DNA from 3 places in the Mesorhizobium sp. M0239 genome. Region 3 is predicted to be linked to each of the others. Evidence: predicted binding sites of a transcription regulator. Region 3 holds the regulator's gene; each other region holds the start of a gene.
The links. Region 3 encodes PhoB, which activates phosphate uptake and scavenging genes when phosphate is short. Its sites were predicted from a motif close to TGTCATNNANCTGTCAT; they were not measured.
Positions count from the first base shown of each region.

Region 1: NKI99_RS21380 (RNA degradosome polyphosphate kinase) is a predicted target of PhoB. The motif match lies at 5,220-5,236, and genes of this name have one in related genera.
Region 2: ppk2 (polyphosphate kinase 2) is a predicted target of PhoB. The motif match lies at 2,739-2,755, and genes of this name have one in related genera.

Region 1 is NZ_JAMYSG010000020.1:68,055-78,413, forward strand. Features, by position in the region: gene NKI99_RS21365 (DoxX family protein) at 100-519, shown strand; gene NKI99_RS21370 (DoxX family protein) at 677-1,081, shown strand; gene ppx (exopolyphosphatase) at 1,317-2,852, opposite strand; gene NKI99_RS21380 (RNA degradosome polyphosphate kinase) at 2,852-5,053, opposite strand; gene NKI99_RS21385 (zinc-finger domain-containing protein) at 5,300-5,545, shown strand; gene NKI99_RS21390 (FAD-dependent monooxygenase) at 5,565-6,806, shown strand; gene NKI99_RS21395 (TIGR02117 family protein) at 7,031-7,699, opposite strand; gene NKI99_RS21400 (amino acid ABC transporter ATP-binding protein) at 7,810-8,559, opposite strand; gene NKI99_RS21405 (amino acid ABC transporter permease) at 8,641-9,798, opposite strand; gene NKI99_RS21410 (amino acid ABC transporter permease) at 9,808-10,359, opposite strand, start outside.
Region 2 is NZ_JAMYSG010000017.1:102,056-112,414, reverse strand. Features, by position in the region: gene hemB (porphobilinogen synthase) at 1-800, shown strand, start outside; gene NKI99_RS19110 (dihydrofolate reductase family protein) at 1,019-1,666, shown strand; gene ppk2 (polyphosphate kinase 2) at 1,717-2,637, opposite strand; gene NKI99_RS19100 (aldo/keto reductase) at 2,908-3,951, shown strand; gene NKI99_RS19095 (hypothetical protein) at 4,126-4,278, shown strand; gene NKI99_RS19090 (DUF982 domain-containing protein) at 4,345-4,578, opposite strand; gene NKI99_RS19085 (GntR family transcriptional regulator) at 4,692-5,357, opposite strand; gene NKI99_RS19080 (multidrug efflux MFS transporter) at 5,522-6,781, shown strand; gene NKI99_RS19075 (DUF423 domain-containing protein) at 6,823-7,197, shown strand; gene NKI99_RS19070 (LacI family DNA-binding transcriptional regulator) at 7,771-8,850, shown strand; gene NKI99_RS19065 (OpgC family protein) at 8,853-10,064, opposite strand; gene NKI99_RS19060 (alpha/beta hydrolase) at 10,266-10,359, shown strand, end outside.
Region 3 is NZ_JAMYSG010000019.1:60,622-70,980, forward strand. Features, by position in the region: gene NKI99_RS20580 (PAS domain-containing protein) at 1-2,786, shown strand, start outside; gene NKI99_RS20585 (PstS family phosphate ABC transporter substrate-binding protein) at 3,294-4,322, shown strand; gene pstC (phosphate ABC transporter permease subunit PstC) at 4,418-5,884, shown strand; gene pstA (phosphate ABC transporter permease PstA) at 5,881-7,197, shown strand; gene pstB (phosphate ABC transporter ATP-binding protein PstB) at 7,215-8,033, shown strand; gene phoU (phosphate signaling complex protein PhoU) at 8,060-8,767, shown strand; gene phoB (phosphate regulon transcriptional regulator PhoB) at 8,784-9,473, shown strand; gene eglC (endo-1,3-1,4-beta-glycanase EglC) at 9,937-10,359, shown strand, end outside.

The DNA.
Region 1 (10,359 bases), on a different contig from region 3:
AACGTAAGTACTGTGAACAATGTGTCGCCAGTCTGGTGGCTTTGGTGAACAGTCGGCTTGCTCTATCTCCCCGGTATCAACCCATCCCGGAGAGCCACCATGTCCATCAACACTTCAGTCGCCGGTTCCGGCGCATCCAATGCCTCGACCACCATTCTCCTCGGCCGCGTCCTGCTTGCCGTCATCTTCCTGCTTTCAGGCTTTGGCAAGCTGACCGCCATCACCGGCACGGCCGGCTATTTCGGCAGCCTCGGCCTGCCCTTGCCGACCGTAACGGCCATTGTCGTCGGCCTGATCGAGCTTCTCGGCGGCCTCGCCATCCTCGTCGGCTTCAAGACCCGGATTGTCGCCTGGGTGCTGGCGATCTTCACGGTCGCTACCGGCTTGGTCGCCCACACCGGTTGGGCTGACCAGATGCAGATGATCCAGTTTCTCAAGAACCTCGCCATCGCTGGCGGCTTCCTCGTGCTGGCTTCCTCGGGCGCTGGTGCCTATTCGATTGACGCCAAGCGCGGCTGAGCCAAAAACTGGCAATAGCCGAACGAAAGAGCGGCGCGGAATTTTCGCGCCGCTTTTTCGTTGTTGGTACATGCCCGCCGATCTGTCGGCCGGAGTTTTCTGATAGGATCGAGGCTATCGGAACGAGGCCGGCCGGCGGCCAACAACGGAGGTGAACATGCCCCGCGACGCGCTGCTCCTGCTCTCCCGGTTGCTGCTCGCCGCCCTGTTCGTGCCTTCCGGTTTCCAGGCATTGAGCGACATTGCGGGCACGACAGGCTATTTCGCCAGCCTCGGCCTGCCGCTGCCGGCACTTGCCGCCTGGGGCACGGGACTGTTCGAACTGATCGCCGGGCTGCTCATCCTGGTCGGTTTCCAGACCCGGATCGCGGCGCTGCTGCTCGCCGCCTTCTGCATTGCCGCCGGTTTCATCGGCCACTATGGCCAGGGCGGCGGCGACGCGATGCTCGCCTTCCTGCACCAGCAGATGCTGATGAAGGACATTGCGATAGCAGGCGGGTTCGTTGCGCTGGCGATGGCTGGCGCGGGAGCCTGGTCGGTCGACGGGCGCGGTTTGGCCTGACGGACTGGGTTGGAAACGTCGACGGGACAGCACCCCCCTCTGTCCTGCCGGACATCTCCCCCGCAAGGAGGGAGATCGGATGTCATCCAGGCTTTCGCCAATCTTCAATGTTGCAAGAAAAAAGCACCGACGACGAAGCAGCCAATCTCCCCCCTTGCGGGGGAGATGTCCGGCAGGACAGAGAGGGGTGTGAAGAAACTCGACCGAGCAGGTTCTAATCCGCTCTGCTCCGACTCTATTTCACCGACCCACTGGGCCCACCCTCGACGGCCAGCACCAGCCGGCGGTTGGTTATCCTTGCCAGTTGCGCCAGGCGCCCGGCCGGCCGCTCGCCGTAGAGATCGGCCAGCGATGCCGGCAGGACCAGCGCCAGCACGCCGTTGGCGCGCTGTTCCCATTTCAGCCTGGGCATGATGCCGGGCATCGACGCCGTCAGCAGGTAGACGACGCGCATCATCGCGGCGAGCACGCGCGCCCGCTCCAGATAACGCGGCGACGCCAGCGCCTTGATCTCGGGGGCGATGGCTTCGTTGAAGATGCCGTCGTGACGATAGGCGTTGGCCATTGCCAGGAAGGCACGGCCGGGATGGTCGACGCCGAAGAAGGACGCATGCGCAATGATGTTGAGCGATTGCTTGCCGCGATATTCGGGATGCGCGCGCCAACCGATGTCGGCCAGCAACGCGGCCGCGTGGCGGTAGCGCGCCTCGTCCTCGGTCTCGTCGATGCCGAAGGCGGCAAAGGTTTTGGCGGTCCAGTCGACGAGCTCATGCGCATGGGCGACGGAGCGTGAGCGCAGGCGGGCGAGTTCCTCCGAGGCCGAAATCAGCGGATCGGCCTTCTGCTCCGCCTCGTCGAGCAGCGAATAGAGAAAGCCTTCGCGTACACCCAGAGCCGAAACGATGATCTTCGACGGCTGCATCGCCGCCATGATCTCCTGCAGCACGACGGCGCCATAAGGCAGCAGCGAACGGCGGTTCTTGGAAACGCCTTCGATGCCCTTGACCTTCTCGATCTCGGCCTTGGCCACCTGCTTGAGGAAATTCGCCGCGCTTTCGGCCGATATCTCGTAATGGTGCATGACGCCAAGCGGATAGTTGGTCATTTCCATGTGCAGCCGGGCGAGATTTCGCCAGGTGCCACCGACGGCGTAGAAGGGCCTGCCCTGCCCGCCTTTCAACAGCTTGGCCTTCGCCAGTTCGTCACGCGCGATCTTCGCCGCCTGAGCCAGCGAGTTCTTCGCCATGTCCTGCAGGCGCAGACCGCCCAGCGGCAGCGTGATGCCGTCACCGATCGCTTCGCCGCTGACGTCGACCAGCTCGAGGCTGCCGCCGCCCAGATCGCCGGCGATGCCATTGGCCGGATGGAAGCCGGAAATGACGCCGAGCGCGGAATAATAGGCTTCCTGACGGCCGCTGATGACACGGATTTCGGTCTTCAGCACATCCTCGGCGCGGTGGATGAAATCGGGGCCGTTAACCGCCTCGCGGGCCGCGGCGGTGGCCAGCACATACATATGCTCGGCGCCGGCCTGGTCGGAAAGCGCACGAAAGCGACGGAACTCCTCCATCGAGCGCGTCACCGCCTCGGGGTCGAGCTTGCCGGTCGAAACGATGCCCCGGCCCAGACCAGCCAGCATCTTTTCGTTGAACAGCATGGTCGGCGAACGCGCCAGCCCCTCATAGACGACGAGACGGATCGAGTTCGATCCGATGTCGATGATGGACAGCGGTCGGCGGTCCTGCAGCCGGCCCTGGGAATCAGACAGCATCAGCCGGACGCTGCTGCGTTCTTCTTGCGGCGCTTGAACTGCGCGATGCGCTTGGGCGCATGCGACTTCAGCGCGTCACCCCGTCCCGACAGGCTCGGATTGGTCATGAAATATTCCTGCGCGTTGAACGGTTCCTCGCCCTCCTCCAGCACGACGCGCCGGGAGGTTCCATCAGCCAATACGTCGAAACTTTGCTGATTGTCCATGATGTTGCCCAGCATGATCTGGCCAAGGATCTGTTCATGCACAGTTGGATTGGTGATCGGCACCATGGTTTCGACGCGGCGGTCGAGATTGCGCGGCATCAGATCGGCCGAGGAGATGTAGACGATCGCCTCGTCCGACGGCAGGCCATGACCGTTGCCGAAGCAATAGATGCGGCTGTGCTCGAGAAAACGGCCGACGATCGATTTTACGCGGATGTTTTCCGACAGGCCCGGAACCTGCGGCCTCAGGCAGCAGATGCCGCGCACGACCAGGTCGACCTCGACGCCGGCGCGGCTGGCATCGTAGAGCGCGTCGATAATGATCGGATCGACGAGTGCGTTCATCTTCATCCAGATGCGCGCCGGTTTCCCCTGGACCGCGTAGGCAATCTCGTCGGCAATGTGCTTCAGGATGCGGCTTCTCAGCGTGAACGGCGAGATCGCCAACCGCATTTCGTCCGTCGGCTCGGCATAGCCGGTGATGAAATTGAAGAGCTGGGCGACATCGCGGGCGATCGTCGGATCGGTGGTGAAGAAGGACAGGTCGGTGTAGATGCGCGCCGTTACCGGATGGTAGTTGCCGGTGCCGAGGTGCACGTAGTTGCGCAGCTTGCCGTCCTCGCGCCGCACCACCAGCGACATTTTCGAATGGGTCTTCAGTTCGAGAAAGCCGAACACGACCTGCACGCCGGCACGCTCCAGGTCGCGCGCCCAGCGGATGTTGGCTTCTTCGTCGAAGCGCGCCTTGAGCTCGACCAGCGCGGTGACCGACTTGCCGGCCTCGGCCGCGTCGACCAGCGCACGCACGATCGGGCTGTCGTTGGAGGTGCGGTAAAGCGTCTGCTTGATCGCCACCACTTCCGGGTCGGCCATCGCCTGGCGCAGGAACTGCACCACGACGTCAAACGATTCGTAGGGGTGATGGACGACGATGTCCTTCTCGCGGATGGCGGCGAAACAATCGCCGCCATGCTCGCGGATGCGCTCGGGAAAACGCGGATTGTAGGGCGTGAATTTCAGGTCGTCGCGGGGAACGGCGACGATCTCGGAAATTTGGCTGAGCGCCAATGGACCGGTCAAGACGCTGATGCGGCTGGACGACACGCCAAGCTCGCCGGCGACGAAGTCGCGCAATTCGCCAGGCATCAGCCTGTCGAATTCGATGCGGATCACCGAACCGCGCCGACGCCGCTTCAGCGCCGTTTCGAACAGGCGCACGAGGTCCTCGGACTCCTCCTCGACCTCGATATCGCTGTCGCGGATGATGCGGAACGTGCCGGAGCCCTTGACCTCGTAGCCGGGGAAGAGCTTGCCGATATAGAGGCCGACCGCCTCTTCCAGCGGGATGAAGCGGACATGATGCTTGCGGTCCGGCAGACGGATGAAGCGCTTCAGCGCCACCGGCAGGCGCAGCAGCGCGCTCATCTCCTCGCCGTTCTTGCGATGGCGCAATTGCAGCGCCATCGAGAAGCCGAGATTGGGAATGAACGGGAACGGGTGCGCCGGATCGATCGACAGCGGGGTCAGTACCGGGAAAACCTGCTCCTGAAAATGGTCTTCCAGCCAGATTTTCTCGTCCTTGGTCAGCGCATCGCGGGTGATGCTCTCGATGCCTTCCTTGTTGAGCAGCACGGTGAGCGCCGAAAGGCTCTTCTGCTGGTCTTCCTGCAGCCGCTCGACCTCACGCAGCAGCTGTTCGAGCTGCTGTTCGGGGGTGCGGCCGTCAGGGCTCTTCAGCGTGATGCCCTCGCGCACCTGGCCGGCGAGGCCGGCGACGCGCACCATGAAGAACTCGTCGAGATTGGCGGCCGAGATCGACAGGAAGCGGACGCGCTCCAGCAGCGGATGATTGAGGTTGAGCGACTCCTCGAGAACGCGCCGGTTGAACTGCAGCCAGGAAAACTCGCGGTTGACAAACCGGTCCGGATTGCCGCCCTCCGGGCGGGCCACCTCGACATCCACGAATTCGTTCTGCACCGGCTTCAGTTCGTTCATGATTCCCGCTCTTCCACACCGTCAGCCAGCTAAAGCGCCGCGCGTCATTCAGGACGCGCAAAGGACGCTCTACCACTCCAAGGCGACGCATGGTCCTTGCCGAAAACCGGTGTCGGTCTTCGGGGCCATGCGTTAACCGGCTTAACTTATCCTCTGACAGGCTTTTGCGACAGTTTCATTTCATCGAACTTGCAAAGAGGCCTGATATGATCCAGATGCAGACGAGACTGCGTTAAGGAGACGACGATGGCAGGCGGTTCCATTCCCCATTTTCAGAACGATGCGGGCTATCAGGCAATCGACATCGGCGTGAAGGAATTCATGTGCACGGGCGCCAATCCGCCTTTCGACCACCCGCATGTGTTTCTGGACATGGGCGACGACAACGAAAAAGTCTGTCCCTATTGCTCGACGCTCTACCGCTATTCGCCGAAGCTGAAGGCAACCGAAACGCTGCCGGCCGGCTGCATCTACATCGATCAGGCCGCCTGAGTCTTTCGCGACCAGCCCGATGACCGACACGCGCTCCCGGCAAATTGTCATCGCCGGGGCAGGTGTCGCCGGATTGACCGCAGCCCTTGCATTCGCCGAACGCGGCTACCCTGTTCGGGTGTTCGAACAGGCGCAGCGCCTGGAAGCGGCAGGCGCCGGCATTCAGCTTTCTCCCAACGCGACACGCATCCTTCGCCAGCTTGGCGTGCTCGACCGGCTGCTGCCGGCAGCGGTGCGGCCGGAAGCCGTGGTGTTGAAGGAGGCCGCGACCTTGCGCGAACTGGCGTGCGTGCCGCTGGGGCAAGCCGCCGAAACGCGCTGGCAGGCACCCTATCTCGTCGCGCACAGGGCCGATCTGCAGCGCGCACTGACCGCGCGCGCTGCCGAGATACCGGATATCCATCTCACCACCGGCGCCCGCATCAGCGGCGTTGACACCGGCCCGCATGGCATCACCGCGACGGCCGAGATCGGTGGCAAAACCGTCGAGGCGGAGGGTTTCCTGCTGGTTGGGGCCGATGGCGTCTGGTCGTCGGTGAGCGCACTTGTCGATTCGGCCAAGGGGTCGGCTTCGCCAAGAAACCATTTCTCCGGCGAACTGGCCTGGCGCGCCACCGTCGCGGCCGAGAGCGCCGCCGGTCAGAGCTTTGCCGCCATCGGCGCCAGGGACTGCGTCACCACCTTCCTGCATCCCGGCTTCCATATGGTCGCCTATCCCGTCAGCAAGGGTGCGGCCTTCAATCTCGCGGCCTTCACCAAGGGCGACCGCATTGCCGAGGGCTGGTCCGGCAACGCCGACGCCGGGATCCTGAGCAGCGCCCTGCGCGGCACCGCGGCAGAACTTGCCCGTCTGGTCGAGCAGGCCGGCCCGTGGACGGCGTGGCCAATCCATACTGTCGACCCGCAACAGCCCTGGACAACACCGAACGGCATTGCGCTGATCGGCGACGCCGCGCATGCGATGACCCCGTTCGCGGCGCAAGGTGCGGCCATGGCGATCGAGGATGCAGCGACGCTAGCCGATATCATCGCCGACTTCCCCGCCGATCCTCTGGCCGCGCTTGCCGGCTGGGAGCAGTCACGGCGGCCGCGTGTCGCGCAGGTCGCCCGACGCGGCGCTGTCAACCGGCTGGCCTGGCATGCCTCGGGTCCAGTGGCGATCGCGCGCAATCTGTTCCTGAAAATGCGCTCGTCGGAAAAGCTCGCGGCGGATCTGGACTGGCTCTATGGGTGGCAGGCTCAGAAGATCATTCGACGCTGAGCGTACAAGCACAATCGGTTGGTGGGACAGCACCCCCCTCTGTCCTGCCGGACATCTCCCCCGCAAGGGGGGAGATCAGCCATCACCACTGCTTTCGCCAATCACCGACGTCGCGAGGGGAAGTGAGGCGTCGCAACTGCCAATCTCCCCCCTTGCGAGGGAGATGTCCGGCAGGACAGAGGGGGGTGTGAAGGAACGCGACGCCAATTCGCGGAATACCCACGCTAATTGTACAAGCTCATCGACAGGCCGAGCGATACAGGCAGCGGGTTCCACCAGCCGGTGCGCAGGCCGGCGATGCGCAAGGCCGCCGCCGTCCAGGTGTTGCAGCCGACCAGTGCGTTGAAATGGCCATTGGCTTCGTAGAAGCCGTCGAACCTCGAATAGGCTGCGTCCGGAACGAGGATCGGGCCTTCCGGTCCCCGCTGGAAACTCGCATCGATGAAATCGAGCAACGCCGTGAACCGATCCTCGGTGATGTCGAACCCCGCGATATCAGGGCGCGGTTCGACGATGTCACCGGCGACATCGACATGCATGACCGAGGCGTCGAGTGTCAGTGCCTTCATCACCGGCACCGCCTTCAGCTCGGACCATGTCGGCGTCTCCAGGTAGAAGGCGCGGCCGCCCCAGCCGAAGACGATGTAGCGGACCTCCGGCCTGTCGGCCGGTATGCCCGCGTCGACCAGGAAATGGAAACGCCGGCGCACGGCGTCATCGACCGGGATGGCGATATCGGTGTGGATCGGATTGTTCAGCACCAGGATGTGGCGCGTCGCCGCGGGCATGGCCGCGGCCGCCGGCCACAGCGGCCGTGGCACGAAGGTGCCCGTCGTCATGGCGAGTGCGACGACAACCAACAGAAGACCTAGAAAACGTCCCAGTCTTTTCATGAAAGGCGGCCCTGCAAACGCGCTCCGGCGCGACACGAACGCCCGCCTGTTATCCCATACGCAAAAGAGCCCGGCAGTGTTTCAGCCGGGCTCTTCGTGGCCGTCGAGGCCTAGTGCAGGATCTGCGACAGGAACAGCTTCGTGCGCTCGTGGCGCGGGTGGTCGAAGAACTCGGCCGGCGTGTTCTGCTCGACGATCTGGCCCTGATCCATGAAGATCACACGGTTGGCGACCTTGCGGGCGAAGCCCATCTCGTGGGTGACGCACAGCATGGTCATGCCTTCCTCGGCAAGACCAACCATGGTCTCCAGCACTTCCTTGATCATCTCCGGATCGAGCGCCGAGGTCGGCTCATCGAACAGCATGATGCGCGGGTTCATGCACAGCGAGCGGGCAATCGCCACACGCTGCTGCTGGCCGCCGGAAAGCTGGCCGGGATATTTGTTGGCCTGTTCCGGAATCTTGACGCGCTTGAGGAAATGCATGGCGATTTCCTCGGCCTGCTTCTTCGGCGTCTTGCGCACCCAGATCGGCGCCAGCGTGCAGTTCTCCAGGATGGTCAGATGCGGGAACAGGTTGAAGTGCTGGAACACCATGCCGACCTCGCGGCGCACCTCGTCGATCTTCTTGAGATCGTTGGTCAATTCCTTGCCGTCGACAATGATCTTGCCCTTCTGGTGCTCCTCCAGGCGATTGATGCAGCGGATCATCGTCGATTTGCCGGAGCCGGAGGGGCCGCAGATGACGATGCGCTCGCCGCGCATCACTTTCAGGTTGATGTCCTTCAGCACATGGAACTCGCCATACCATTTGTGCATGGCGATGATGTCGATGGCGACATCGGTGGTGGAAATCTGCATCTTTGCGGCGTTGACCTTGATCTCTTCGGCGCTGACGGCATTTTCGGTGGCCATGGCAGTGGGATCCCCTTGTTCTTTTGTTTAGCGTTTGTGGCCGGTGTCGAGCCGGCGTTCGGTGTACATTGAATAGCGCGACATGCCGAAGCAGAACAGCCAGAAGACGAAGGCCGCGAAGATCAGGCCGGACCTCGCCGTCTGCGCGGTTGCCCAGTTTGCATCGGAGAAATTCTGTTTGACGATGCCGAGCAGGTCGAACATCGAGATGATGATGACCAGGCTGGTGTCCTTGAACATGCCGATGAAGGTGTTGACGATGCCCGGGATGACCAGTTTCAGCGCCTGCGGCATGACGATGAAATACATTTTCTGCCAATAGCCGAGACCGAGCGAATCGGCACCTTCATACTGGCCCTTGGGGATCGCCTGCAGGCCGCCGCGCACCACTTCGGCCATATAGGCCGCGGCAAACAGCGACACGCCGATCAGCGCGCGCAGGAACTTGTCGAACGAGACACCCTCCGGCAGGAACAGTGGCAGCATGACGCTGGCAAAGAACAGCACGGTGATCAGCGGGATGCCGCGCACCGTCTCGATGAAGACGACGCACAGCGTCTTGATGATCGGCATCTTGGAACGGCGGCCGAGCGCCAGCACGATGCCGAGCGGCAGCGACACGGCAATGCCGACGAAAGACAGGCTGAGCGTTACCAAGAGCCCGCCCCAAAGCGAGGTCTCGACATGCGGCAGGCCGAACATGCCGCCGACCAGCAGGACGAAGGAGACGACCGGCAGCACGAAGAACAGCAGAACCGCATTCAGCCCTTTGCGCGGCACTTTCGGGATAAGCATCGGCACCAGCAGTGCCACGAACAGTATGGCGACCAAAATCGGCCGCCAGCGCTCCTCGATGGGATAGCGTCCGACCATGAACTGGCCGAATTTGGCGTTGACGAAAGCCCAGCAGGCGCCGGTCCAGCCATCCGGCTGGATGCCGCCTTGCGCCACCGTGGCGCATACGGTCCGGTCCGGTCCCGTCCACACGGCGTTGATGAACGCCCAATTGATGATTTGCGGCAGGATCATCGCCACCAGGGCGATGCCGACGATGGTCAAAATGGTGTCGCCGGCAGAAGCGATCAGGTTCTTGCGCACCCATGCGCCGAGGCCGGTGACGCTGGCGGGCGCCGGCTGCGCCAGCACCATTTCGGTTCGCACCCAGGACATATCATGTTCTTGCATGTCCTTACCTCACCTCTCCACCAGCGCCATCTTGGCGTTGAACCAGTTCATCACAAGCGAGGTCAGGAGGCTGATGGCCAGATAGATCACCATCATGATCACCACGCCTTCGACGGCCTGGCCGGTCTGGTTCAGCACCGTCCCGGCGGTCGCCGTCAGGTCCGGATAGCCGATGGCGATAGCCAGCGACGAGTTCTTGGTCAGGTTGAGATACTGGCTGGTCAGCGGCGGAATGACGATGCGCATGGCCTGCGGCACGACGACCAGCCGCAGGATCGATCCGGACCGCAAGCCCAACGCACCGGCAGCTTCCGTCTGGCCCGCGCTGACACCCCTGATGCCGGCGCGCACGATCTCGGCGATGAAGGCGGCGGTATAGCAGGACAGCGCCAGATAAAGCGACAGGAACTCCGGCCGGACCTGAAAGCCGCCGGCCAGGTTGAAAGTCGACTGCTTCGGGTAGTCGAAGCTCAGGGGAAAGCCGCTCAGCGCATAGGCGAGCAGCGGAAGCCCGACGATCAGCGCGGTGGACGTCCAAAACACTGGAAATTGCTGGCCGGT
Region 2 (10,359 bases), on a different contig from region 3:
TCAAGGAGGCCGAGCGCGCGGCAAAACTCGGCATTCCGGCACTCGCCACCTTCCCCAATGTCGACATCTCGCTGCGCGACCAGACCGGCTCGCACATCCTCGATCCCAACAATGTCATCAACCGCGCCACCCGTGCGATCAAAGATGCGGTGCCGCAGATCGGCATCATCACCGACGCAGCGCTCGACCCGTTCACCAGCCACGGCCATGACGGCATCCTGCGCGACGGCATCATCGTCAACGACGAGACAGTGGAACAGGTGACCGCCGCTGCTGTCATCCAGGCGGCCGCCGGTGCCGACATCATCGCGCCGTCCGACATGATGGACGGCCGCATCGGCGCCATCCGGGACGCGCTTGACGCCAATGGTTTTCAGGACGTCGCGATCATGTCCTATGCGACCAAATTCGCCTCGGCCTTCTACGGTCCCTATCGCGAGGCGGTGGGCACCGCCGGTCTGCTCAAGGGCGACAAGAAGACCTATTACATCGACCATGCCAATTCCGACGAGGCGGTGCGAGAGGCCGAACAGGACATCGCCGAGGGCGCCGACATGCTGATGGTCAAGCCCGGCCTGCCCTATCTCGACATCATCCGGCGGCTGAAGGACGAGTTCCAGATGCCGACCTTCGCCTACCAGGTGTCGGGCGAATATTCGATGATCAAGGCAGCAGGCGCCAATGGCTGGATCGACGGCGAGAAGGCAATGCTGGAATCGCTGCTCGCCTTCAAGCGCGCCGGCTGCGACGGCATTTTGACCTATTTCGCGCCCGAAGTGGCGGAGCTGCTCAAGGGGTGATTTCTCTTCCCGACGATGACCGGTCGCGGCAACCAATGTCGGCGAATCCGCTTCTACATCCCTACCAATTTCCGGCTCCTGGCCGGGGAATCCATAGCGGGGGTCGCTTGACCCCTAGCCTGGGTTTCGTTCGCGCTTGAATTACCGCTTGCAATTCACAATCAGTTTGATACAAAACAACTGCTTGCAAAATACAACTGGTTATCGAGGAGGCTCGCATGTCCAAACTTCGCGTCAACGCTTTCACCCTGTCGCTCGACGGCTATGGCGCCGGTCCTGATCAGGATCTGCAAAATCCGCTCGGCGTCGGTGGGGAATCCTTGCACAAGTGGTTTGTCGACACCCGCACCTTCCGAGAGATGGTGCTCGGACAAGATGGCGGCACCACCGACGTCAACGAGGCGTTCGCGGCGCGCAGCTTCGAAAATGTCGGCGCCTGGATCCTCGGCCGAAACATGTTCGGACCGATCCGCGGCGAGTGGCCTGACGACAGCTGGAAGGGCTGGTGGGGCGACAACCCGCCCTATCATGTGCCGGTTTTCGTGCTCACCCATCACAAGCGGGAACCGATCACGATGGAGGGCGGCACCACTTTCCACTTCGTCACTGACGGTATCCATTCAGCTCTTGAACAGGCTAAGGCTGCCGCTGGCGGCAAGGACGTGCGGGTCGGCGGCGGCGTCGCCACCATCCGGCAATATCTGCAGGAAAAACTGATCGACGAGATGCATCTGGCGATCGCGCCGGTGCTGCTGGGCACGGGCGAGAACCTTTTTACCGGCCTGGACATGCTCAAGCTCGGTTATGTCTGCAACGAGCAGGTGGCGACGCCGCTCGCCACGCACGTCATCATCAAGCGGGCGTAGGTGGAGAGCCAATCTCCCCCCTCGAGGGGGAGATCGCAGCTTCGTCTATCTCAATACTTCTCCGGCACGTAAAGCTCGCGCGGCAGCACCTGGCGTTCGTATTCGGGGTTGAAGACGCGCTCCGGCAGCGTGATCTCCTCGTGCGGCACCTCCTCGTAAGGCAATTGCCTGAGCAGATGGTCGATGCAGTTCAGCCGCGCGCGCTTCTTGTCGTTGCCCTCGACGATGAACCAGGGCGCTTCCGAGATGTTGGTGCGGGCGAAGGTCTCTTCCTTGGCCTTGGTGTATTGCTCCCAGCGCACGCGCGACTGCAGGTCCATCGGCGACAGTTTCCACTGCTTCATCGGATCATGGATGCGCATCAGGAAGCGCATCTGCTGTTCCTCGTCGGTGATCGAGAACCAGTATTTGACCACGGTAATGCCCGAGCGGACCAGCATGCGCTCGAACTCCGGCACGTCGTGAAAGAATTCTTCGACCTGATCGGGCTGGGCAAAACCCATCACCCGCTCGACGCCCGAGCGGTTGTACCATGAGCGGTCGAACAGCACGATCTCGCCGCCGGCCGGCAGATGCGGGACATAGCGCTGGAAATACCATTGCGACTTTTCGCGCTCGGTCGGTGCCGGCAGTGCCACGACACGGCAGATGCGGGGGTTGAGCCGCTGGGTGATGCGCTTGATGACACCGCCCTTGCCGGCCGAGTCGCGTCCCTCGAAGATCACCACCAGCTTCTTCTTGTGGTAGGCGACCCAGGACTGCAGCTTGATCAATTCGGACTGCAGGCTGATCAGGTCGCGAAAATATTGCATGCGATCGATCGAAGGCGGATGCGAATTCTTGTAGATCTTGGCGATCTCCATCGACAGCGCCGGCTCCGACATTTCGAGCTCATAGTCTTCGTCGAGCGTGTCGGCGAGTTCGGCTTCAAGCCAATCCCTGGCCGCAGAATTCTGTTTTAGCTCGGTCATTATCGGCTGCTCCACTTGCAAGCTCTGTCGATCGGCGCCCCAAACTCCCGGCTTACAGCCCGGAACGGCAACGCCTGAGCCGACTTCAATATAGGCCCGCAATGACGGTTTTATTGCAGCCTGACCTGATCGCCATCACTGCAAAAACCCGCGAGGCATGATCGATCCGCCGCCCTGGCATGGAGACATGCCGCGCAAATTGTCCTACAAATAGCAGCCACATTCGGGCGCCCTTCCCAACCCCTTCTCAATGCAATCGCGAGGACCGACATGGAATACCGCACTCTCGGCCGTTCCGGCCTGAAAGTATCGACGCTGACCATGGGCACCATGACTTTCGGCGGCGCCGGCGCATTTTCGGCTGTCGGCAAGACCGACCTCGACGAGGCGCGCCGGATGATCGATCTCTGCATCGACGCCGGCATCAATGTCATCGACACCGCCAACGTCTATTCGAACGGCATTTCCGAAGAAATCATCGGCGAAGCGCTCGGCGGCAAGCGCAAGGGCGACGTGCTGATCGCCTCCAAGGCACGGATGCGGATCGGCAAAGGTCCCAACGATGAAGGCCTGTCGCGCCATCACCTGATCCGCGAATGCGAGAAGAGCCTGAAGCGGCTCAGGACCGACGTCATCGACATCTATTTCCTGCACGAATGGGATGGCGTAACACCGCTGGAGGAAACCATCGCCGCGCTCGATACGCTGGTTGCCCAGGGCAAGATCCGCTATGTCGGCTGCTCCAACTATTCCGGCTGGCAGGTGATGAAGGCGCTCGGCATCAGCGACAGCCATCATCAGCCGCGCTTCGTCACGCAGCAGATCCATTACACGCTGGAAGCGCGCGAGGCGGAGTACGAACTGCTGCCGATTTCCGTCGACCAGGGGTTGGGCGTTCTGGTCTGGAGCCCGCTTGCCGGCGGATTGCTGTCCGGTAAATACCGCCGTGACAGCCCCACCGCCCGGCAGCTCGCCGGCTGGTCCGAACCGCCGATCCGCGACGAGGACCGGCTGTGGCGGATCGTCGATGTGCTTGTGGAGATCGGCGCGCAGCGCGGCGTGTCGGCAGCGCAGGTGGCGCTGGCCTGGCTGCTTGGCCGGCCGTCCATCAGTTCCTTGGTGATCGGTGGCAGGACGGAAACGCAGTTCCGGGACAAGATCGCGGCGGCAAGCCTGGTGCTTTCCGGCGAGGAGCGCGAGCGCCTCGACGCGGTCAGCCGGCCGCCCTTGCTCTATCCCTACTGGCACCAGCAACTGACGGCAAAGGACCGTTTTGGTGCCGCCGATCTGGTGATTGACCGAAGCGGCATCTGATCGGCAAATCGACGGCGATAGGTATCGCCACCGCAATGATGGGCCTGGCCCTTCATTGCGACGCGCATCTTGCAAGCCTGGCCATCATCGACGCACTATCGCTTCAGCTGTTGTGTTTGACGGCTAATGCTCCTAGGCAGGACCAGAGCCGCGAGGCAGTGAAAAGGAGCCGATATGGCGCGACCACCAAATTACGATCAGGAACGCAAGGAACGCGACCGCCAGAAGGCGGCCAAGAAGGCCGAGAAGCTGGCAGCCAAGGTTGCAGCGAGGGAACGTTCGAAGCCCGAAGACGAGACTGAAGCCGAAACCGAAACGGCAAAGTGACGGCAAACGGCCCGCAGATGCGGGCCGCGCCCCAATTCGGATTGCCGCCCCGGATGTCGCCTTGTGTCAGGCCGGCGCCTTGTCGCTGATGAACACGTCCACTTCGCGTGCTGCCGCGATGAAGGCGCGCCTGGCGTTCATCGCCGGCTTGTCGCCGGCCAGTGCGTCATGGCAGGCCTGCAGGGCCGCGCGATGCTTGGGGCTGCGCTTGCCGGGCCAGCTGTTGAGGAGGTAGTCGGAAGCCTCACGCGCCGTGCGCAAGAGCTGAGTGCTTCCCGCCGCGACTGACTTCACAGTCACAGGTGTTTCAAATCGGTTGTTTTCCATGGCCGCTCCTTACGCCATCGGCGTCTGCGAAGCGAGGCGAAAGTGCGCATACGTCCAGACGCCGCTTTGCGCTCCTTCATCCACTCTTAAGCAGCAACGACGGCAAAGCCTCTGGCGCGAAGACCGCGCCGATCGTTGGCGAGCGACGTCACCAGCCGGTCGCGGCTACCGACGATGTGGACCGAGAGCAGGCGCGCGGCTTCATCGGCGTCGCCAAGGCGCGTGGCCGCCAGAATGGCGCGATGTTCAGCCCAGGCGCGGGCAAGGGCCGCTTCGTCGCGAACCTCCAGCCAGCGCGCCCGCGACAGGCGCGTCATGGCATCGCGCACCGCCCTAAACAGGAATTCATTGCCCGACAGACGCGCCAGTTCGATGTGAAAATCCATGCCGACGCGATGCCATTCCTCGCGCGGCGTGTCGTTGTCGCAGGACTCGAGCATCGCCTCGATGACATCGACGGCGCTCCGGTCCGCCAGGCTGCATGTCAGGCGAAGCGCCGCAACCTCGACCGCCTCCCTGTAGACGGCGATCTGCTCGAGTTCAGCCAGATTGATCGGCGACACCGTCCAGCCACGTCCGTCCCTGCCGACCAGGCCCTCGGTCTCAAGCCGCAGCAGTGCTGCCCTGACCGGGGTTCGCGACGCGCCGAAGCGGCTCTCGATCCAGCGCTCGGTCAGCTTCTCGCCGGGACCGATCTCGAGGCCCAGGATCATTTGCCGAAGCTGTTTCTCGACGCTCTGCATCTGCGACATTTTTGCTCCCGGTTTCCGATGGCTTCCGACCGTTGACGACGATCACATTTGAGGTTGCATTGACAGCGGCCAAGCTTGCGTCCATGACGTGAACCATCTTGGTATCCCAAATTGGTATCCGCAGCAACCATCGATAAAAGAGTTGCTGGGACAGGACATATGACATGCAGCAGAGCACGCCCCCGGCAACCGACAGCACCTACAACATCCACTGGCGGCGCAACCTGTTCGTGTGCTTTGCCGGCTCGTTCTCGACGCTTGTCGCCATGACGCTGCTTTTGCCATTCCTGCCGCTCTATATCGAGCAGCTGGGTGCCGAGGGCCACGCGGCGATCGTGCAATGGTCAGGGATCGCCTATGGCGCGACGTTCTTCGCTGCGGCGCTGGTGGCGCCGCTCTGGGGACGTCTCGGTGACCGCTACGGCCGCAAGGTGATGCTGGTTCGCGCCAGCTTTGGCATGGCCATATGCATGTCGCTGACCGGCATGGTGCAGACGGTCTGGCAACTGGTGCTGCTGCGGCTGCTGATCGGTTTTGCCGGCGGCTATTCCTCGGGGTCGACCATCCTCGTCGCCATGCAGACACCCAAGGAGCGTTCCGGCTGGGCGCTGGGCCTGCTGTCGGCCGGTATCACGGGCGGGGCTCTGGTCGGCCCGCTGGTTGGCGGCGCCCTGCCGCCGCTGATCGGCATCCGCGCCACCTTTCTCCTCTCCGGCGGCGTCATCTTCCTGGCGTTCCTGGCGACCACGTTTCTAATCAAGGAGAATCCCCGGCCGAAAACAGCAGACGCCGCGTCGAAGCAGAAGCAGAAAGGCGGCTGGGCACAAATCCCCGACAAGCGGCCTGTCGTCGCCATGCTGGCGACCGGCATGCTGTTGAGCTTCGCCACCATGTCGATCGAGCCGATCATCACCGTCTATGTGCAGCAGTTGATTGCGGACCAAAGCCGCGTCACGATGATATCAGGCGTCGTCATGTCGGCGGCGGCCCTTGGCGCCATCCTGTCGGCCTCGCGCCTCGGCAAGCTCGCCGACCGCGTCGGCCACTGGAACGTCATCATCGGCGCACTTGCCGTCTCGGCGCTGCTGCTGATCCCGCAGGCCTTCGTCACACAAAGCTGGCAACTCATCGGCCTGCGCTTCCTGATGGGCTTGGCGCTGGGCGGTCTGTTGCCCTGCATCACCAGCGTGATCCGCCACAATGTTCCCGATGGCGTCGGCGGGAATGTGCTCGGGTTGTCGATTTCCGCCCAGTATGTCGGGCAAGTCGCCGGCCCCTTGCTGGGCGGCTTTGCCAGTGGTCATTTCGGCATGCGCTCGGTGTTTCTGGGCACATCCGTCTTGATGGGCGGGGGCGCGGTGTATAACTGGCTGGCGCAATCACGCCGCGCGCAGGACATGCTCGCCAACCCCGGCAAGCCCTGACCGAGTCAGGCATATCCCTCGGATGCCACGGAGCCACGGACATGAGCACGGCCGAGCAATTTTCCGGCGCCAGCAGCCGTATCCTCGTGCTGGCCAGCGGCCTCTGCGGCGCGGCGGGTGTGGCGCTGTCGGCCGCGGCGGCGCATCTGGGTGGCGCCTTCGTCGGCACCGCGGCATCGTTCCTGCTGATGCACGCGCCGGTCTTCCTTGCCGCCGGACTGCTTGGCGCAAACCGGATCCTGCGCATCGCCAGCCTGATCCTGCTGGTTGGGCTTCTGCTTTTCTGCGGCGATCTGCTAGCCCGCGATTTCATCGGGTCGCGACTGTTCCCGCTGTCGGCGCCGATCGGCGGCACCCTGCTCATCGCCGGCTGGCTGGCGATCGCTGCCTCGGCATTGGTGCGCGCACGTTCCTGAACGCCTCTGGGCGCCCTGCCCGATAAACAGACCTCCGCCTGTCAAACGTCGTTTGCCGGGCCGTTAGTTCTGCCGGGGCTCGGGCTGGATGACCAATTCGCGATTGCGCCGCCGGAACCTTGCCAACCGACGCCGCTCCGGCCGTTCGGAAGCCGGCGCGATGCCCCAATAGTTGCGATAGATGTCTTCAAATAGATAGCTCACGGGATGCATGATGTGCACTCCTTCCAGTGTTTGAATCGATCCAATCGATGGGCACGAAAAACCGCCCCGCTCAGCTCCGCTTGCGCTCCACAAGGAACCGCAGCTCGCGGACCCATGGACCGGCTTTGCCACGACGCCTCTGCGTCGCGGTGTTCGACGAGATGCTCCAGTCGTTGCGGTAAATGTCTTCGAACAGAAAATTGACGGGATGCATGACACAACTCCCTGCTTGATGTTGAATCGATCCAATCCTGACGACCGGCATTCCCTTGGATCGATTCAAACATAGGCCTTATCGAGGCTTCGATCAAGTCAAAATTTGAACCGATCCAACGAAAGTGTTAGATGGGAAGAATTCAGGAGACGAAGATGGCGCCACTTATCTCTGCAAAGACAAGACCGGTCCGGTTGGCGGACATCGCCAAGGCAGCCGGCGTATCGCACGGCACCGCGTCCAACGTGTTCGCCCGTCCGGAGATCGTGCGCGAGGAGGTCCGCGAGCGGGTCAAGGCGGCAGCCGAGGCCATGGGATATGGCGGCCCCGATCCCAAGGGCCGGCTGCTGCGCGCCGGCAAGGTCAATGCCATCGGTGTCGCGACCGCGGAACCCCTCTCCTATTTCTTCGACGACCCCTTTGCCCGGGTGATGATGGCCAGCATCTCGCAGGCTTGCGACGCGACCGGTGCGGGGATTTCGCTGGTCTCCGCAGCCAACAACGAACAGCTTGCCTGGAACATACAGAGTGCGCTGGTCGACGGTTTCATCGTCTTTTGCGTCGATGGCGGTTCAAGGCTGGTCGAACTGGCGCGTGAACGCAAACTCCCCTTTGTCGCGCTCGATCTCGATTCGGACGACGACGACGCCGTTGCAGCGATCGGCGTCGACAACATCGCCGGGGCTGGCCTGGCGGCCCGCCACCTGACCGAACTCGGACATCGCCGCTTTGCCGTGCTTGCCCTGCCCGTCGCGGACTCCGGCTTCGGCCCCACCACAAGGGAGCAGATGGAGAAGGCCCTCTATTCCGGGACGCGCGACCGCCTGCGTGGCTATTTCGCGGAACTCTCCCGCGTCGACATCGACGTCGAGCGTGTGCCGATCTACGAAACCGTCAATGACGAGGAAAGCGTGCGGGCCGGCCTCGATCATATTTTCGCCGGCGCCGAGACCCCGACCGCCATCCTGGCTATGTCAGACAGGATGGCCTTGCATGCATTGGACTGGCTGCGGCAGCGTGGCGTCACGGTACCCGGCGACGTTTCGATCGTCGGCTTCGACGGTGTTCCGGAAGGAGCGGTTTCCAGTCCGCCGCTGACCACGATCGTCCAGCCGATCGCCGAGATGGGCCGTCTTGCCGTCAAGGCGATCCTTGAAAATGATGGCTCATTCAGCCGGCAATCGCTGCCGGTCCAACTCGTGGTGCGAGCTTCATCCGGCCCCTCGCCCGCCTAAGCTCAACGGCCCATTCTTGTCGCCATGGTCGGCATCGCGAAGGATGCAGCATGGACGGGCGGTGCGGCGTGAGCCGGCCTGCTTTTGGCGGACCAGCCAAGTCCCGAAAGCCATTCGAGATAGTAGGCAAGCGCGAACTGCATGACGATGCCGGCCGATATCAACAGGCTGTCATAGGCAAATCCGCCCGGATTGATCAGCTTCAGCACCTGCGCCGCCATCGCGAGCACCGTGCCGGCAATGAAAACCGGCAGCGATCGTTTGCCCAATATGGCAAGCGGATGATCGCGTCCGGTGCGAAACAGGTTCGAGACCGCCGGGAATGCCACGATCAGGTAGCTCACCGCCAATATATGCAGCAGCCTCGGCAGCGACAGAAACGTCTTGTCGAAGCCGGTCAGCACCGGAGGCAGGCCAAACCAGGAGATATGCCCCCAAAGCGGGCTGTGCACCCAGACCAGTGCCACAGCGGTGTAGGCCAAGGCAGCGCCAACCAGCCAGCGATTGACCGGGATGGTACCGCCGCGACGCGCATGCAATGCACCTGCCAGGCCGATGTTGAAAAGGAACTGCCACGACAGCGGGTTGAGAAACCAGAAGCCGGGCTCGGGATAGTTGGGCGGAGCAATTTGATAAACCCCCGCGACCAGCCACAGGGCGCCGGAGGCGACCAGTGCCAAGACCGGCCGATAGCTGACAATGAGCAGGAACACCGGCGTCAGCAAGAGCAGCACCGCATAGACGGGCAGTATGTTGTTGTAGCCGAGTTGGTGGCCGAGCGTCACGATGCCGATCAGCACCTGCGGCGTATTCTTGATCAACGGCTCGATGTTGATCATCGTCAGAAGCTCCGGCCGCCTGACGAACACTGCCGCCGCGCAGAAGATGGCCATCACCACCATGGTGGTGACGATGTGGGCGGCATAGAGGACACCGGCGCGGCGCCACATCTTCAACGTTGCCAGCAGCCGGTTTCCAGGTTGGAATTTCCTGCCATAGGCAAGTGCGACCGAGATGCCGGAGATCAGTACGAAGACTTCCGCCGCATCGGAAAAGCCGAAATTCTTGTAGGTCAGATACTCGAAGGCGGTACCTGGCACATGGTCGACATAGATGGTCAGCAAAGCGAGAGCACGGAGCACGTCTATGCGCGTGTCGCGCTCAGTGCGATCCGGGACACGCGCATCGCGGTCCGGGGAAATCTGGGTGGTCATCGACAAAAAGGCCTCAAAGCTGGTTGTTCATACCGCGCAATGCGACCCCCGGCGCACCGCTTCGATTCCTCCCGAAGGAATGTTATCGGCGGAGAAACGGACTGTAATGCGCCCGGTTCAATCAACTTTCGCGGAGCTTGAAAATATTGCGTTTTGAAGCCGGCAAATGAGCGAAACCTCATATAATCAAGAGGATGCGCGATGATCGAAGAGACCTCACAAGATGGTGCGCTGCGGCGTGATCTCGCCTTCAGCTACCGGCTTTACAGCCCGGCGGATTCAACCGGCGAATGTC
Region 3 (10,359 bases):
TCGCCAACCGCAAGATCCAGGATACGCTGCCGGCCTTGAAGCCGGCATGGCAGCCCGGCTGCACATTCCGCGAGGCACTCGTTCTGGGCCATGCGAACGGCTATTTCCGCAACAGCGGCGATCCACAAGTCGACCAGCTCTACGACAGCGACCATGACCGCTGGCTGGATGCGATCCTCGCCCGCTACCGCTTGCCCAATTCCTGCTACGAGCGTCATAACCCCGACGGCCGCTGGTACCAGGTCTACGACATGCGGACCGATGACGGCACCTTCATCGGTGTTCGCGTCGACATCTCCGAGATCAAGAGCCGCGAGGCGGCATTGCGCGATTCGATGCGCCAGATCGACCTGTTCCGGCACGTGATGGACGAGTTGCCGGTGGCCGCCTTCATCAAGGCGCAGGACCTGAGCATCGAATTCGTCAACAAGGCCTGGTGCGCGATCACCGGCTTGGCCAAGGAGGATGTCATCGGCCGCACCGACCGGCAGTTGTTCGGTGCGCAGGACGCCGATGGCTACAGCCATGACGACACGCAAGTCGTCGTGACGGGCGCCGTCAAGGAGGTCGAGGAACCCGTCACCCATAGCGACGGTACGGTTCGGCAGTTGATGACGCGCAAGAGCCGCCTGGTGACGCTGGACGGGTCGGTGCATCTGGTCGGTTCGAGCACCGACATCACCGACGTCAAGGCGCGCGAGCGTGCGCTGGAAGAAAGCATGCGCGAGAACGAGGTGTTCCGCAGCCTGATCGACAACGTGCCGGTATCGATCTACGCCAAGCGCTCCGATCTGAGGCAGTTCTATGTCAACAAGGGCTGGTGCGATCTCACGGGCTTCCGCAAGGAAGAGGCTATCGGCAAGACCGACATCGAGATTTTCGGGCCGGATGGCGAGGCTTTCGTCAATGGCGACCTCGCCGTGCTGCGCACCGGCGAAACCCAGGAGGTCGAAGAGACGGTGACGTTGGCCGACGGCAGCGTCAGGCATCAATTCGCCCGCAAGGGCGCGATGATCGCCTCCGACGGCTCGCTCTATTTGATCGGCTCGACCACCGACATCACCGAGCTGAAGATGCGAGAGGCCGAACTGCGCGAGGCGCGTCAGCGCGCCGTGCTCGCCGACCGCGCCAAGTCGGAATTCCTCGCCAATATGAGCCATGAGATCCGCACGCCGATGAACGGCGTGCTCGGCATGGCCGAACTGCTGGCCAAATCGGACCTCGACCCGAAGCAGAAGACGTTTACCGACATCATCGTGAAATCGGGCAATGCGCTGCTCACCATCATCAACGACATCCTGGACTTCTCCAAGATCGATGCCGGTCAGTTGGTGCTCGATCCGGCGCCCTTCAATCTGGCCGAGGCGATCGAGGATGTAGCGACGCTGGTGTCCACACGGGCCAAGGAAAAGGACCTCGAGCTGATCGTTCGTGTCGAGCCTCGGCTCGAGAGCCTGTTCGTCGGCGATGTCGGCCGTATCAGGCAGATCGTCACCAACCTGCTCGGCAATGCGGTGAAATTCACCGATGAAGGCCATGTGCTGGTCGACGTCACCGGCGAGAGGGTTCCAACCGGAACGAAGCTGACGATCTCGGTCACCGATACCGGCATCGGTATCCCCGAGGAAAAACTGAAACTGGTGTTCGAGAAATTCAGCCAGGTCGACACCTCTTCGACGAGGCGACACGAGGGGACCGGTCTCGGCCTCGCCATCACCTCGCGGCTCGTCGAGCTGATGGGCGGCGATATCGGGGTCGAAAGTGCGGAAGGCAAGGGCTCGACTTTCTGGTTCTCGGTGACGCTGCCGAGGGCCGGACAGCAGAACGGGCAACGCATCATGCCGATCGACGTGACCGGTGCGCGTGTGCTGATCGTCGACGACAATGCCGTCAACCGGGCGATCCTGACCGAACAGATGACATCGTGGACGTTCGATTCCTGCGCGGCCGAAAGCGGCGCCGAAGGCCTCAAGGTGCTGATCGCCGCCGCAGCCTATGGCGTGCCGGTCGACTGCGTCGTGCTCGACTACCAGATGCCTGAAATGAGCGGCGCCGAAATGGCGCGGATCGTGCGCAACACCGCCGGTCTTGCCGGCACGCGGATCATCATGCTGACCTCGGTCGACCAGTCGCTCGCCAACACCAGCTATCGCGATCTCGGCATCGATGCCCAGCTGATCAAGCCGGCGCGCTCTTCGGTGCTGCTGGAAACGCTGGTCGCCACCATCCAGCGGCATCGCCACAATACTGGCGACACGCAGCCGCTCGCGGCCGACACCACTCCAGGCAATGTTGCACGGCCGCAGCCCTCGGCACCGTCCGAACAGCGTGCGCTGCTGCAGCCGCCTTCGATTCGCCCCCGGCCACCGGTGGCGGCTGGCGGCGACAGGCTGGACATCCTGGTGGCCGAGGACAATGAGGTGAACCAGATGGTGTTCACCCAGATCCTCGGCGAGACCGGTTATGGTTTCGAGATCGTCGGCAATGGCCGCAAGGCGCTCGACGCCTTCGGCCGGCTCAACCCGTGCATGATCCTGATGGATGTCTCCATGCCGGAGATGAACGGTCTCGAAGCGACCGCCGCCATTCGCCGGCTGGAGGAAGAAACCGGCACGCATGTGCCGATCGTCGGCGTCACCGCGCATGCGCTGAAGGGCGACCGCGAGCGCTGCCTGGAGGCAGGCATGGACGACTATCTGCCAAAGCCGATCAGTCCCCGGGCGTTGCTCGAGAAGGTCGAGCGCTGGGTCGGCGCCAGCCGGCAGGCTCAGCGCAACGCCGGGTAAGCCGGCTCTGCCCGAGTGCGGGGAACGCGGCGAAGATTCGCGCCCCTGTCAGCGGCCAAGACTATGGCGCGATCGCACCATATCAAAGGCGGCATCCAGCCGAGACAATGGCTACATTCGAATTCCGCTCTTCCCAGTTACGGGCGGGAGCAGCGACCGCCGGCATGAGACAGCGTCAACCTACCCCAACGGACCTGTTTTCGGCGATGGCCCGGCCACGACACCGTCTGGCTGAGAGCAACGCGCTCCCGTCCGGCTTTTCTTCACAGAGGCCGGCTGGTCCCAAATCGCCGGCCAGCCTCGGCTGAATAGAGCAAGTCCCTGATTCCGGTGACAAAGCCGGGCTGCGTCGGGAGTGCCGGCCAGGCGGCATTCTGCTCATCCCGATGAAGCGTTACCGGGGTGACATCAAACTGTCATGCGACTGTTATAATCGAAGGCTATTGGCCTCAGCGGGCGCCGACTGACGAGCGCCGAGAGACCATCTTCCGAACAGGAGCAGGCCACATGAAGAAATTCCTCTATACGGCGTCGGCCGCTGCGCTTGCGCTCGCCGCGTCGTCCGGCTTCGCCGCCGCGCGCGACCAGATCCAGGTCGCCGGGTCATCGACCGTGTTACCTTATGCCAAGATCGTTGCCGAGCAGTTCGGCGAAACGTTCACCAACTTCAAGACCCCGGTCGTCGAATCCGGCGGCAGCGGCGCCGGCATCAAGGAATTTTGCAAGGGCGTCGGCGAAGACACGATCGACATCGCCAACTCGTCGCGTCCGATCAAGGCGGACGAACTCAAGTCCTGCGCCGACGCCGGCGTGAAGGAAGTCCAGGAAGTCCGGATCGGCTATGACGGCATCGTCTTCGCCACCGACATCAAGGGCCCGGACTGGGCGCTGGTTCCCGCTGACATCTACAAGGCGCTCGCGGCCAAGCTGGTCGTTGACGGCAAGCTGGTCGACAATCCGAACACCAAGTGGAGCCAGGTCAATCCGAAGCTGCCCGACTGGGACATCGCCGCCTACATTCCGGGCGAAAAGCACGGCACGCGCGAAGTGTTCGAGACCAAGCTCCTCGATGCCGGCTGTGACAAGGCTGCTCTCAAGGCTGCCGGCATTGCCGACGACAAGGAAATCGGCAAAACCTGCATCGCCATCCGCAAGGACGGCAAGGCCGTCGACATCGATGGCGACTATACCGAGACGCTCGCCCGCATAGACTCCAACAAGACCGGCGTCGGCGTGTTTGGCCTCGCCTTCTATGAGAACAATGCCGACAAGCTGAAGGTCGCCACCGTGGAAGGCATCGTGCCTTCGACCGAGACGATCGCCAGCGGCAAGTATCCCGTCTCGCGCCCGCTGTTCTTCTACGTCAAGAAGGCGCATCTGGGCGTCGTTCCCGGCCTCAAGGAATATGTCGAGTTCTTCCTTGACGACCAGATGGTTGGCCCGGAAAGCCCGCTCGCCGAATACGGCCTCGTTGCTGCACCGGATGCCGAGCGTCAGGCCCAGCGTGACGCTTTCGCCGCCGGAAAGTCGATGTAATCAGCTGCCGAACCGGGGTGCGGGCCAATCCCGCGCCCCGGTTTCATCGCAGGCCGCAATGGCGGCTGCGTAAGAATTTCTCTTGGGGTGGGTCCATGTCGTCCTTGCTCGTACTGGCCATCGTCGTTGCCGTCGGCATGGTTGCCTTTTTCATCGGCCGGCAACGTGCCGCGGCCCAGGACAATGGCAAGGTCAAGCCGCATTCGCGCGCCCATTATCATGGCTGGTGGGCCTTCCTGCTCGCCGTTCTGCCTGCTCTTTTGCTGCTTGCCGTCTGGACCGTCGGGTCTTCCATCTATCTGGACCGACACATTCACGCTGCCTTGCCCGAGCGCACCGTCGACAGCAAGGTTGCCAGTGAGGCACTGGACGTCAGCCTGGTAAAGAGCCTCGCCAGGGGCCTGCGCAAACTCGATGCGGGCACACTGGCCGCAATGCCTGCCAGCTTTGCCGAGTTGCAGCCGCTGCTCGCCGCCAAGGGTGTGGCACTGGCGAGCGACACGCAGGATTACATGATCCCGATCGCCGTCGAGGCGAACAAGGTCCAGGACCGGCTCGGCCTGTTCGGCGCCATTGTCATTCTCGTTTCCTCGATCGCCGGCGCCTTCTATGCGCTCAGGCAGATCGAGCCGCGCGCCAGGGCACGCAACAATGTCGAGAGGCTGATGCTGTGGGGGCTGCTTGCCGCCTCCACCATCGCCATCCTGACCACCATCGGCATCGTGCTTTCGATGCTGTTCCAGACGATCACCTTCTTCGAAAGCGTCTCGCCGATGAGTTTCTTCTTCGGCACCGTCTGGGATCCGCGTTTTGCCGCTGCCGGTTCGGGCGGCAGCCAGGGCCAGTTCGGCCTGATCCCGCTTCTTGCGGGCACGCTCTACATCGCCGCCGTCGCACTGCTGGTTGCGGTGCCGGTGGGGCTGATGTCGGCTGTCTACATGGCCGAATACGCAACGCCCAGGGTGCGCTCGGTGGTCAAGCCGGCGCTTGAACTGCTGGCCGGCATACCGACCATCGTCTACGGCATCTTCGCCGTCGTCACGCTTGGGCCATTCCTGCGCGACCTGTCCGCGGCACTGACCGGCGGTTCGCCCTTCATCCAGGGCCAGAGCATCTTCACCGCCGGCCTGGTCATGGGCGTCATGCTGATCCCGGTCGTGTCCTCTCTTTCGGACGACATCATAACCGCGGTGCCGCGTGCCATGCGCGACGGGTCGCTCGGCCTCGGCGCGACCCGCTCCGAGACGATCAAGCGGGTGATCCTGCCGGCTGCACTGCCCGGCATCGTCGGCGCCGTCCTGCTGACTGCCTCGCGCGCTATCGGCGAAACGATGATTGTCGTGCTGGCGGCGGGCGTCGCCGCCAACCTCACCATCAACCCGTTCGAGGCGATGACGACCATCACCGTCAAGATCGTCAACCAGCTCACCGGCGACCTCGAGTTCAATTCGCCGCAGACGCTGGTCGCCTTCGCGCTCGGCCTGACGCTGTTCGCGCTGACGTTGGTGATGAACATCGTCGCGCTCTACATCGTGCGCAAATATCGGGAGCAGTACGAATGACCGACATTTCCATGGATACGATGGTCAGGGCGGCGGCCCATCCGCGCCGCGACATCGGCCTGAAGGCCCGTTACGCTGCCGAGCGCCGATTCCGCATCTATGGCGTCGTGGCGATTTCCGTAGGCCTGGCGTTCCTGGCAATCATGCTGATCACCATCGTCTCGAAAGGCTACACCGCCTTCTGGCAGACGACGGTATCACTGCCGATCTCGTTCGACGAGAAGGTGATCGATCCTTCCGGCAAACGCGCAACCGATCCGAGCGTTCTGATCAAGGCGAATTATCCCAAGCTCGCCGAAAACGCGCTGGTGGCCAAGCTCGGCATCAATCCCGACGACAAGCCGGCGATCAAGCAGCTCAAGGGCTTCCTGTCGGAAGGCGCCCGCGTCCAGTTGCGCGACATCGTTGCCGCCGATCCGTCCGTGATCGGCACGACGCGCGACGTCAACATCCTCGCCGCCGCCAATCTCGACTCGGCTTTCAAGGGTCAGATCGACCTCAGCGTCGAGGAAGCGCGACGCAAGGTCTCGGACCAGCAGATCACCTGGATGAACAAGCTCAAGGCCGAGGGCGCGATGGCCGAGCACTTCAACAGCGGCCTGTTCACCTACGGCGCCTCCAGCCGCCCGGAAACCTCGGGCATGGGCGTGGCGATCATCGGCTCGTTCTATATGATGGTGATCGTGTTGCTCCTGGCGCTGCCGATCGGCGTCGCCGCCTCCATCTATCTGGAGGAGTTCGCCAAGAAGAACCGTTTTACCGACCTTATCGAGGTCAACATCAACAATCTGGCCGCAGTGCCGTCAATCGTCTTCGGCTTGCTCGGCCTCGCGGTGTTCATCAATTTCCTGGGCATGCCGCGCTCTGCCGCCTTCGTCGGCGGCCTGGTGCTGACGCTGATGACGCTGCCGACGATCATCATCGCGACGCGAGCCGCACTTGCAGCGGTGCCGCCGTCGATCCGCTCGGCAGCTCTCGGTCTTGGCGCCTCCAAGATGCAGATGGTGTTCCAGCACATCCTGCCGCTTGCCGCGCCCGGCATCCTCACCGGCACCATCATCGGTCTGGCGCGTGCGCTCGGCGAAACCGCGCCTCTGCTGCTGATCGGCATGGTCGCCTTCGTCGCCGATCCACCGACGACGCCTTTCGATCCGGCCACCGCGCTGCCGGTGCAGATCTATATGTGGGCGAACGAGGCCGAACGCGCCTTCGTCGAGCGTATGTCCGGCGCCATCATCATCCTGCTCGTCTTCCTCATGGCCATGAACATCACCGCGATCGTGCTTCGGCGTCGGTTCGAGCGGCGCTGGTAGAAAAAAGGCATCTTGGTATGAACATCATGACCGAACAGTCCCTTGAAAACGCAGTGGGCGACAAGATGAAGTCGAACGAAGTAATCAAAATGCGCGGCGACAAGGTCGGCGTGTTCTATGGCGAGAAGCAGGCGCTGTTCGACGTCGATCTCGACGTCCGCCTGAACCAGGTGACGGCGCTGATCGGCCCCTCCGGCTGCGGCAAGTCCACCTTCCTGCGCTGCCTCAACCGCATGAACGACACCATCGATTCAGCACGGGTAACCGGCAAGATAACGCTCGACGAAGAAGACATCTACGACAAGAACATCGATGTCGTCGAACTCAGGGCGCGCGTCGGCATGGTGTTCCAGAAACCCAATCCGTTCCCCAAATCGATCTACGAGAACGTTGCCTATGGTCCGCGCATCCACGGATTGGCCAAGCGCAAGGCCGACATGGACCAGATCGTAGAGTCGAGCCTGAAGAAGGCGGCGATCTGGAACGAGGTCAAGGACCGTTTGCAAGAACCTGGCACGGGTCTTTCCGGTGGCCAGCAGCAGCGTCTGTGCATTGCACGCGCCATCGCCGTGTCACCCGAGGTGATCCTGATGGACGAACCGTGTTCGGCGCTCGACCCGATCGCCACCGCTCGCGTCGAGGAACTGATCGACGAACTGCGTCAGAACTATACCATCGTCATCGTCACCCATTCGATGCAGCAGGCAGCGCGCGTGTCGCAGCGCACCGCGATGTTCCATCTAGGCTATCTGGTCGAGGAGGGCGCCACCGACAAGATGTTCACCACCCCCGACGACAAACGCACCCAGGACTACATCACCGGCCGGTTCGGCTGAGCTCAGGCATACGAGGGACGAAGATCATGGGTGAACATACCGTCGCATCTTTCGATGAGGATCTGGAGCAGATCAGCCAGCTGATCCGCGACATGGGCGATCTCGCCCGCTCGATGGTCAGTGGCTCGACCAGGGCTTTGCTCAATTCGGACAATGCGCTGGCGCAGCGCGTGGTTTCCGATGATGCCATCATGGATGCACGCCAGCGCGAGCTGGACGATCGCGCCATCACGCTGATCGCCAAGCGCCAGCCAATGGCCAACGATCTGCGTGCGGTGGTCGGTTCGATCCGCATGGCCGGCGACCTTGAGCGCATCGGCGACCTTGCCAAGAACATCGCCAAGCGCGTCGGCACTGTCGGGCTGAGTGTCACGCCGCACGACCTTTCGCATTCGATCGACGCGATGGCGCAACTGGTGCTGATCCAGGTGCAGGGGGTCGTCGACGAGTACGCCGCCGCCGACCCGGCAGCGCTTGCCACGCTCAGAAACAATGACGAACGCATCGACGTCAAATACACCTCGGTGTTCCGCGAGCTGCTGACCTACATGATGGAAGATCCCCGCAACATCACGGCGTGCACGCACCTGTTGTTCTGCGCCAAGAACCTCGAGCGGATCGGCGACCACGTGACCAACATCGCCGAAAATGCCTACTATGTTTTGACCGGCACGCAGCTGCCAGCCAATCGTCCGAAGCAGGACGAGACGGCAATGTCCGCGCCAGCGGCATAACAGGGGTGACCAGCCGATGATCGCACCACGCATCATGGTGGTGGAGGATGAGGAGCCGCTAGGCGTGCTGCTCCGCTACAATCTTGAATCCGAAGGTTACCAGGTCGAGGTGGTGACGCGCGGCGACGAGGCCGAAATCCGGCTGCAGGAGAACGTTCCCGACCTTCTCGTGCTCGACTGGATGGTGCCGGCGGTTTCCGGCATCGAACTCTGCCGGCGCCTGCGAATGCGCCCAGAGACCGAGCGGCTGCCGATCATCATGCTGACCGCGCGAGGCGAGGAAAGCGACCGCGTGCGCGGCCTGTCGACCGGCGCCGACGACTATCTGGTCAAGCCGTTCTCGACGCCGGAGTTCATGGCCAGGGTCAAGGCGCTGCTGCGCCGGGCCAAGCCGGAAGTGCTGTCCAGCGTGCTAAAGGTCGGCGACATCGTGCTCGATCGCGAGTCGCACCGGGTCTATCGCAAGAAGAGCGAGATCCGGCTCGGGCCGACCGAATTCCGCCTGCTCGAATTCATGATGCGCCACCCCGGCCGCGTGTTCTCGCGCAGCCAGCTGCTCGACAATGTCTGGGGCGAGACGATTTACATCGACGAACGCACTGTCGACGTGCACGTCGGCCGGCTGCGCAAGGCGGTCAACAACGGCCGCATGCCTGATGTCATCCGCACCATCCGTGGGGCGGGTTACGCGATCAGGGAAGACTAGGTGGCTGTTCCGTCCCGATAGATCGTGACCGGGAAAACTCGATTAGCACGTGGTCGCCAACAGCCGCGAAGAGTGGAATGTTGCACTCGTCTCATCGATGGGGAGCGAGCACGTGACGCTTTGGCCCAAATGCGGTCATTCGAAACCTGATGAGGATGACCGCTCTTGGCGGTACGTCGCCATCTTGCCCGCAGACTCCGACCAGAAAGCCATGCAAGAATAAATTTGAGTTAACTTAGATATACGTTCGTTAAACGACGTGTGTTCTGCATAAATATACGATTTTACTAAATTGCTTCAATTTACATTGAGCCATCACCTCCTTATTCATTATCCGCCTTCCGATTATTGCGGTCTCGGATCGAATGACGATTCCGTGGAACGATCTCGTTCCTTGCAGCGTTGCTTTGGGAGCGGTCGCCGGACCTTTGACCAGGTCGGACACCATGAGGAAGGATTTCTGATGAGCACGGTCTTAAACGCCAAAGGCATCCCTCTTGCCTACACCGGCGCTTCCACTCATTGGTTCTCGGCCACCGGGTCTGGACCGGAACTGCATGGCACCTCCGGCAACGACTCCTTCTGGGGAGACACCGGCGTCACTGTCACGATCCACGGTGGCGCCGGCGACGACTACTATCATCTCTATTCCACCAACAACAAGGTGGTCGAGGATCCTGGGGCAGGGATCGACACGATCGACACATGGATGAGCTACAAGCTCCCTGACAATTTCGAGAACCTCGTCGTTACCGGCACCAACCGATTTGCGTTCGGAAATGCGTTGGACAACATCATCAAGGGCGGGTCAGGTCACCAGACGCTGGATGGCGGCAAGGGAAATGATGTCCTGATCGGCGGCGATGGCGCCGATACTTTCGCCATC